DNA from 4 places in the Natronincola ferrireducens genome. Region 4 is predicted to be linked to each of the others. Evidence: riboswitches for the same ligand, from Rfam matches in the RefSeq annotation. Region 4 holds a riboswitch; each other region holds the start of a gene.

Region 1 (2,204 bases), on a different contig from region 4:
GATATCCCCAATCCCCTCCTTCTTGTCTTATTACTACTGGTTCTGTATTCTTATCTTCCTCTACTTCATTGGCTACTGTCTCTCCAGCACTTCCCTCCTCAGTGGTAGAACTACACCCTATTAAAGAAAACACCATCATAACAATTAAACCCACTACTAATATTTTTTTCAATCCTTTAATTTTCAACATCATTACCCCCCCTCGTTATTCAACCTTCCAGATTAATACAGCTATTTTAGCTTCAGTTTTCTCTATTACCTTTCCCTCCTGCTGATGAGCTGTAAGGAAAGCTTCTATCTTTTTTATTTCCTCTTCTTTAAGGGTGTGGTTTATGTTAAACCTTTGTTTGTACAAATCAATAGTCTCTTCTAAAGACCATACATGCTCCCAGGTTCTATCAAAGTAATGGATCTCTGGATGATAGCCTAAATTCCACAATATATTAAAGATATAATAAATTTTATCTTCTCTCGATTTATTCCCATTATGTTCTCCTAAAATTTCTTTCTCTAACCTACTCCAAATTTCATCCCTACGGTTAATAAATCCACTTAAATAACAATAGCCTTTGCTGGCATCCAACATTTTCTTTAAAGTCGAGAAGTTATATACCCCCGGTGTCATAGAAGCTACAACAAGGTCAAACTTTTTTTCCCATCCATATTCATCTAAACTAATATCCTCCCAATTTTTTTCATGACATACAATATTGTCTAGACCATGTTCTTTCCCATGTTCCCCCACATATTCCAGCATCTCTTGGGATATATCCAAAGCAATTACTTCTTCACATTTTTTTGCCATAGGGATTGTATTTTTTCCAGGTCCACAACCAATGTCTAGTACTCTGTTATTTTTTTGTAGCAAATTATATTTTTCTAATAAGTCAATAACATAATTGGATTCTTCTTGTTTTTCAAAAACATCTCTATTATAGCTTTTAGCCCTTTTATTCCAAAATTCTGAGGTGGCAGAAGAACTTAATTTCTTTGGTTGCCATTTTTCTATCCAGTAGTTTAAATCTTGTTCCATCATATCAACAACTCCTTTTTTATAAAATGAAAAACCATGAAAATAAGATAAGAACCTTTTGTTCTTTTCTTTACCTTCATGGTTAACGTCAAAAAATACATGTATATCGCATTTTCTTTCCTCCCCTCCGAAGGCTTGCTTTTTTAAAATACAAGGCAGGTTTCCTGACTTATGGTTCCTCCTACTTTCTGGCCTTCTCGGTTTCCCAATGGCTTCCTCAGATTTCGTCACCAATTACAGTAGCGGGGGCTGTAGTGGTCTTGCACCACTTTCCCTTTTAACCCTTTTTAAGGGCACCTTCTATTTTTATAGAATTTTAAAAACATCACAATTCACTTTTATTATAATAAATTTTAATATTTTGTCAACTAATACATATGTAGGAAATACTATGCTAATAACCTAAATAAAGGATATAGTTTTTACAACTCCCTCGAATAATCTTTAAAGCAATCTAAACAAACCTTTTGTCCCTCCATCAAGCGTACCTTATGCTCAGGAGCCCCCTCTCCACAGGCTTCACAGGTGATGGTTTGAAATAGTCTAGCTCTTTCAGGGAGTTCAAAGGTTGGGGCTTTAAAATCAAATAAGTCCTCTACCGGTGCATTCAATAAATATGCTTGTCTCTCCTCCCTACCCATTTCTCCTTTAAAGGGTTTTGTTACGATTCTAATACTTTGATTGGTGGGTCTATGGAAAAAACTGAAGGCCTGCTTTCCTGTTCCTCTATAGATAAGGTTCCCCTTTCCAAAGCTACAGCCCAACAATACTTGAATAGCATCAACACCACAGGCATCGTTTTCTGTAACACAAACTACGTCTTCATCCTTTGAAAAATCAATCCCTAGCTTTTTCATAGCTGCTTCACTGACCTTAAATCCAATAGCTAAACCAGGACACTCATGTCCATGAAACGCTACACACTTTTCCCATAATTTTTTATCCATATTTTCATCTCCTCCAAAAAATATAGCCATGAAAACAAACTGCATCCTTCATGGTTGCAAAGTCTTCATGACTATTATTTTTGTTATAATTTTATATTGTTTAACATCCTATAAATCCATTATATATAGGGTTTTGAAATTTGTCAATTATTTGTCAATGTGTAATTTTGCAAATTTATTTTTTAAAAGTTGTATTGTTCTTTTCCCTGCGTATATTTAATTAA
Region 2 (2,204 bases), on a different contig from region 4:
GGCTTTACAAGACCTGCTTCTAAATAGGTCTCTTCCTTAGTTAAGACCTCCGATGCAGTTCCGCTTTTAAGAACCTTACCATCCCTCAAAATAATCACGTTATCCGCCCATTCATAGGTTAAATCCACATCATGAGTTGAAAACACAATTGTTTTTCCTTCCTTTACCCAATCATTTAGCAATTCTTTAAAATAAATCAGTGTATACCCATCCAGCCCTGAAAAAGGTTCATCACAAAGAATTATACTTGGCTCCAAAACGATTAATCCAGCTATTGCCACTTTCTTTTTTTGTCCTAGACTCAGCTGATAGGGAGGATACTCCAATAGTTCTTCAATTCGTAGGGCCCTGGCAGCTTTTCTTATACACTCATCCTTTTGCTTTTCAGGATATTTATAGTTGTCTAATCCAAACTTAATGTCCCGATAAACAGTTGTCGAAAATAATTGATGATCGGGATAATCAAATAAAAAGCCTACCTCTCGTCTGATTTTCCTAAGATTTTTTTCCTTTACATCCATATTTAATACTTCTACCGAACCTGTTTGAGGTAGGGTGATACCATTTAAATGATACAGTAGAGTCGACTTGCCACTGCCATTGACCCCTAGTATCGCAGTTTTTTTGCCACTTTCAATATCTAAACTCACATCGATTAATCCCCTGTGATTATTTGGATAAGTAAAACTTAAGTCTCTAATTTTGATTACCATCTTACACCTTCCCATCAATTATTAACACCATGGTCAAAAACAGAATTAGTATACAACATTCAATAATTAGGCCCTTATTTTTAATTTTTTCATTTCTTGACTCTCCTTGAAAACCTCTGGACTTCATTGCATTAAAGACCATATCACTGTGATGGGTACTTTTTAGGAAAAACCCTCCAATCCATTCACCAAAAATACTAAGGGATGATAGTCCTTTCCTTTCCCCCATTCCTCTACTGCTTAATGCTTTTCTACCTATCTGTACATCTTCATTGATCATATGAAAGTACCTAAAGGTAAGTGCCAATATCCTGTTAAATATTCGAGGTAAGCCGATGTTTAGTATTCCATCCACTAGATAAAGGGCTGAATGCTTAGCGACAACGGTTCCCAGTATAATAGAGGAAATTAAAATTTTACCAATAATCATTATTGTGAAATCTATATCTTCCAGGGTGTTTCTTAGTATATACCTTATTATGATGGGTAGCAGCATCAAAATTACAAAGGGCAATACTGGTTTTATCAGCCTTATAAAATATTTGCTTTTACAGATGCTGATGGAGTATACAACAGCAATCCCAGCAGTTATTGCCAATAATCTATAGCTATCTATAAAGGATATATAAAATAGAAGAATAAAAAGACTAACCATCGTATTTTCAGCCCGGATTTGACATCCTTCAAACCTAGTTTTTATTTTCTCTCACTCCATCCCTTGCTACTACTGAGCATTATTAAAACAGAACAGTATATTGACTATTTACATATTCACTGGACTAGCTTAGTACTGCCTGTATCGATGTTGAAAATTCCCAATTTAATTGTTTTATCTACTTAACATATTACCGTAGGACTCAATGAATAAATTTTTCAATATAAAAACTCCCAGCGTATACCTATATTGGTAATTGGAGACTGGGAGCATAATCAATCGTTTTGATAAATTCAAATAGACCCCCTCCATTTCCTCGTAGAGTGCATGTCATAAAGCTACAGGTAGGTCTTCTGGCTCAAGTTTCATCATCCTTCCAACCTTCCCGATTACTCAGTGGTTTTTTGAAAGAACTCCTCTTTTACAGCGGCGGGACCGCGTGGGATTTTCACCCAACTTCCCTTTTAAGTTGTTAATCAAACAGATGAACAACACCATAAAGCTTTTATTAATTTTTCATTTTTAACAATCAATATAGATATTACTTATCCATTGATATGTTGTAAACAGCGTTTCTTCTCTTTTTGTCAATATATTATCCAAATAGAAAAATCTAACCTTGAGGGTTAGATTGTTATTTTGGTTGCTTACATTCCATAATAAGACCTTTCCCTCCGAAGGTTTATTGTTATTCTATGGGTATAGGCAGGTTTCCTGGCTCGCACATCAATCTACTTCCTCACCTTCCCAAATAAATGGTGGACACTGAGGTTTCGTCCATGCATACAGTAGCGGGGGCTGCGACGGATTTTAACCGTACTTCCCTTTTATCCCCT
Region 3 (2,204 bases), 110 kb from region 4:
AATTCCTTTTTCAAAGGGGTGTTTAATCATCCTCATCTCTGTTACATAATCTGCAAGATTTATTAATTCTTCTGGAGCATTCCTTCCAGTTAAAATCATTTCTATGTGATCAGGTTTATTATCAAGAATTTCTATTATTTCTTCTACAGCTATAATTTTATTGTAAAGTACTGCCATAATTTCATCCAATATGATTAAGTTATAATTTTCTTCATCTAAATGTCTTTTTATTGTATAAAGCCCCTCTTTAACACTATTTTTTACTTCTGCTTTTTCCTCTTCATTAAGTTGAAAATAAAATTTGTTCATAGCGGCAAATCGTATTAATTGAAAGTTAGGGGCAAGTCTTTCTATGCTATAAAGCTCTCCCGTATCATCTCCCTTTAAAAATTGAACCATCAGCACCTTTAATCCCCCGCCAGCCGTCCTAGTCCCCTGACCTAAGGCTGCGGTTGTTTTACCTTTCCCATCTCCTGTATAAATATGTATTAAACCCTTTTCTAGCTTCTTTACCACCATATTATCCTACCCCCTATTTTATTTTATTAGGTATACCACAAACTACAAAATACACCTCTCCTGCTTCCTTTGCTATATATTGGTTCATCCTTCCTGCTATATCACGAAAAATTCTAGTCATTTTATTTTGAGGAACAATTCCCAATCCTAATTCATTTGTCACAAAAACAGCTGGAATTCCAAAGGATTTCACAGTTGTAATCAATGCCTTTATTTGTTGCTGAATATTTTTTTCCACAATATCTATTTCATTGGCTGTAGCTTCATCCCAGTTTATAGGTTGTTCCAACATTAGATTGGTTATCATAATGGTAATACAATCTAAAAAAATCCCTGCCACCTTTCCCCTATAATCCTCAATTCCTTGATGAAGATTTCTATATCCCTCATAGGTAACCCAGTTGTTAGGTCGACCTTGTCTATGCTTTTTTATCCGATCCTTCATTTCTTCATCAAAGGCTTGAGCAGTAGCTATGTATAGAATCTCACCATCTATATTGTTTAAAATAGATTCCCCAAAGTTACTTTTTCCACTTCTAGCTCCACCAGTTACTAAAGTTAAAAAATTATTATTCATAGTTTCACCCCAATTATTTCAGTAAAATAGAAAAGCCCCTACTCTGGGTAAGGGCTAAAAATCAAAATGCTATTGATTTTAAACACGCCTTCCCACCGAAGGTTTGTTTCACAGTTTGGCAGGTCTCCTGACTCGTGACTCCTCTTACTAGCAACACCTTCCCGAAATTCTCCAGTGGTATTTGTTGTTTTCATCCTCACTTACAGTAGCGGGGGCTGTAGTGGCATCTCACCACTTTCCCTATTAAGCTTCTAAGCACCAAGCATTAAATTATTTAATTTTAATCTATACCCATCATATCAAATTCTTTATAAGGTGGCAACAGCCTATTGGGGATCAATAGAAAATCTTTCGTGTAAATTTTTCCTATATTTTACTTATCTTGGTGTGTAAAAATTTTGAGTATAGTAGATGGTATATTCTCCTCCAAAATACACCCCCACTCCTAATCTTTTGAAATCACCTAATATACTTTCCCTATGACCTATGGAATTCATCCAGTTTTCATGGGCAAATATGGCGCAGGTTTGACCAGCTGCTATGTTTTCCCCAGATCTTTGCCAATAAATTCCTTGAGCTTCTATTCTATCGGAAGGACCTTTACCGTCTGGATTATCGTGACTGAAAAAGTTTCTTTTTGCCATATCTTTACTATGACCTCTAGCAGCAATTCTTGCAGTGTCCTCCCATTGGAGGGGTGGTTTTCCAAATCTCACCCTTGTGGCATTGGTAAGATCAAAGACCTGTCTTTCAAAACTTTCTCTTAACTCTTCACTAGGCTCTCCATAAAATCCCTGCAGACCTTTTTCTATATTTTTATCTATCAACTGTATAGCCGTTACCCTATATTCATTATGGAGATCATAAAAAATTGTTGCATAATAATTGTCTACTAAATAAGTATCACTTTCTTCAGGATTGCTTAGATAATAAAAGGTGTTTCCTTTAATTAAATATTCAAGGGGTTCTCCTAGGAGGTTATTAACAACTTCTTTATTGCTACCCACTTGAATTCCTCTTCTTGACTGCCATGCAGGGGAATTAGTATATACACCTACCACCTTTTCATCTTTTATACCTATTTGAATGTACTTACTATAATCTTCAT
Region 4 (2,204 bases):
CGAAATAAACGTTCAGTAAAACTGACCAATGCTGGAGCTGTACTTTTAAAGGAAGCTATTAGCCTTGTAAACAAGTCTGTAGAAGCAATGGAAAAAACTCGTCAAGCAGAATTAGGTATAATCGGTAATTTAAATCTTGGTTTTCTAGGTTATACCGAAAAGAACTTTTTACCCCATTTAATTAGACAATTCCGTAGAAATTATCCAAAGATAAACTTACATTTAAACCAATTTAATCATGGTATGCTGATAGAATCCTTAAATAATGATGAATTAGACATTGGTTTTACCTTTGCATTTAGTCTAGATAATATTGGAGGCCTAGAAAAAAACAGGATTTTCACTGAAACCCTCTCAATAGTAATGCATTGTGAGCATCCCCTTGCAAATAAAACTAGTATACATGTTGGTGATTTAAGGGATGAACGTTTTATTGCCCTTCATAGAAAAGAATCACCTCAAGGTTTTAATCAAACGCTCATGATTTGTTCAAATAATGGTTTTGCTCCAAACATAGTTAGTGAACCTAAACTTCTTAACACTGTATTATTATTGGTGGACTCAGGTATGGGGATAGCCATTCTACCAAAGAGTCTTAAACTCCATTCAAGTCCTAGTCTTCGTTTTATTGACATCGAAGGTGAAAAGATTGAGTATGAGTTGGTGGTTGCTTGGAAAAAAGCCAATGAAAATCCTTCAATTCCTTTATTTCTTAAGGAACTAGAGTTTGTAAAATCTCAATATTATAAAGATTTTTCAACCATTACATCATAATAGTACTCCTATTATGATGTACATATCCTAAATTTTGGGTTGCTTTTGTTTCTATAGCATGTTATACTTTAAGCAAATTGAATATAGTGTTAAACAAGTTCATTTATGAATTTAAAGGGAAGTTTGGTGCAAATCCAACGCGGTCCCGCCACTGTAATGGGGAGCTGCTTTACATATATGCCACTGGATATTATCTGGGAAGGCGTAAAACAGCAATGATCCTAAGCCAGGATACCTACTTGTATAACTACGCCACATACAAATTCACGGTGTATGGATTTGGGATTAATTGTCATGACTATAACCAACTAAACTTAGTTTGTTATAAGTCATAGCTGTTCAAATAACTTGACAAGTTTTTATCCTAATAACCTATGCCTTTAAGTCTAGGTTTTTTTTTAATTTCACTTTATTTAAGGAATTACATCAAAATCAGAGATATCCTGTATGTGCTCGACATTAATCGTCGCCCCCTTCAGCAAAATAAAAGCAAAATAAGCCATTTGCTCCCCTATTATTTTGCTGGAGATTGATTACTTTACTTCAGGTGCAGAACTGCACCTGAAGTAAAATTTTAATTCTATTAATCTTATGACAGCAGCTTTTTCTTTAATCAGCATCCCGGTTGCTCCAAGTTCAATTCATCCCTTATTAGGTGGATTGCTGGGAATTATTGTAGGGAAGCGTAATACTATTGCTGTCTTTATAGGTCTTTTATTACAGTCTGTTTTTTAAACATGGTGGCTTAACTGCTTTAGGCGCAAACATGCTAAAGCCTCTTAATATTCTATCCTTTGCATTTTAAACACATGTAAAAAAAGCTGTAGACATCCTATACTCTCCATCTAGGTATATAGGATATCTACAGCTTTATTTGTTATGTATTTTAGTAATATTTTTTATTAATATAGAAATTGTTCCATCTGGATTGTTTATGAACTCAACAACATCATTATTATTATAATAGCCAGAAGGTAAATTAATTTCAATGCCACTGTCGGTCTTTAGCCTATGGGTTTTAAGTTTTTTATTTACTACATTTGATGGTTGTAGGTTTACGATATTTTCCTTTAAACCTTCTTTCTTTATCTCATCAATATATTCATTTTGTATTTCATGATTACCTTGAAAGACTTCAGCAGCAATATTACTTATTTGAATTTCATCACATTCCCCCATGCTATCGGCTAAAGCTTCGTGTAATTTTGCTGTTTTCTTAAAATCCTCGTCAAAATATTTTTTGTTCAATTTCTTAGTTACTTTAGTAAGTATTTTAAATTTTTCATCATTAGATAGATCAAATGTACACTTCATAAATAATTTGGATAAATAGAAATCCTTATCTCCATTAATCTCATATTGTTTTTCTAATAATTTTATGTGATAATCTGATAAAGAAATTATTATACACTCATCTAGTTTTTGTGCAT

The links. Region 4 has a riboswitch for cobalamin ahead of BLS22_RS15630 (energy-coupling factor ABC transporter permease). Riboswitches for the same ligand answer to the same signal wherever they lie in the genome.
Region 1: another riboswitch for cobalamin. It lies ahead of BLS22_RS04625 (class I SAM-dependent methyltransferase); the one in region 4 lies ahead of BLS22_RS15630 (energy-coupling factor ABC transporter permease).
Region 2: another riboswitch for cobalamin. It lies ahead of BLS22_RS10705 (energy-coupling factor transporter transmembrane component T family protein); the one in region 4 lies ahead of BLS22_RS15630 (energy-coupling factor ABC transporter permease).
Region 3: another riboswitch for cobalamin. It lies ahead of cobU (bifunctional adenosylcobinamide kinase/adenosylcobinamide-phosphate guanylyltransferase); the one in region 4 lies ahead of BLS22_RS15630 (energy-coupling factor ABC transporter permease).

The regions. Positions count from the first base shown of each region.
Region 1 covers NZ_FNFP01000001.1:1,004,361-1,006,564, reverse strand. Annotated here, with positions in the region: gene BLS22_RS04630 (ABC transporter substrate-binding protein) at 1-190, opposite strand, end outside; gene BLS22_RS04625 (class I SAM-dependent methyltransferase) at 206-1,036, opposite strand; cobalamin riboswitch at 1,171-1,349, opposite strand; gene BLS22_RS04620 (FmdE family protein) at 1,456-1,980, opposite strand.
Region 2 covers NZ_FNFP01000005.1:6,898-9,101, reverse strand. Annotated here, with positions in the region: gene BLS22_RS10710 (energy-coupling factor ABC transporter ATP-binding protein) at 1-713, opposite strand, end outside; gene BLS22_RS10705 (energy-coupling factor transporter transmembrane component T family protein) at 715-1,386, opposite strand; cobalamin riboswitch at 1,695-1,882, opposite strand; cobalamin riboswitch at 2,056-2,204, opposite strand, start outside.
Region 3 covers NZ_FNFP01000003.1:89,162-91,365, reverse strand. Annotated here, with positions in the region: gene BLS22_RS08755 (cob(I)yrinic acid a,c-diamide adenosyltransferase) at 1-519, opposite strand, end outside; gene cobU (bifunctional adenosylcobinamide kinase/adenosylcobinamide-phosphate guanylyltransferase) at 533-1,096, opposite strand; cobalamin riboswitch at 1,197-1,374, opposite strand; gene BLS22_RS08745 (CAP domain-containing protein) at 1,474-2,204, opposite strand, start outside.
Region 4 covers NZ_FNFP01000003.1:197,843-200,046, reverse strand. Annotated here, with positions in the region: gene BLS22_RS09225 (LysR family transcriptional regulator) at 1-774, shown strand, start outside; cobalamin riboswitch at 853-1,031, shown strand; gene BLS22_RS15630 (energy-coupling factor ABC transporter permease) at 1,366-1,509, shown strand; gene BLS22_RS09215 (nucleoid-associated protein) at 1,645-2,204, opposite strand, start outside.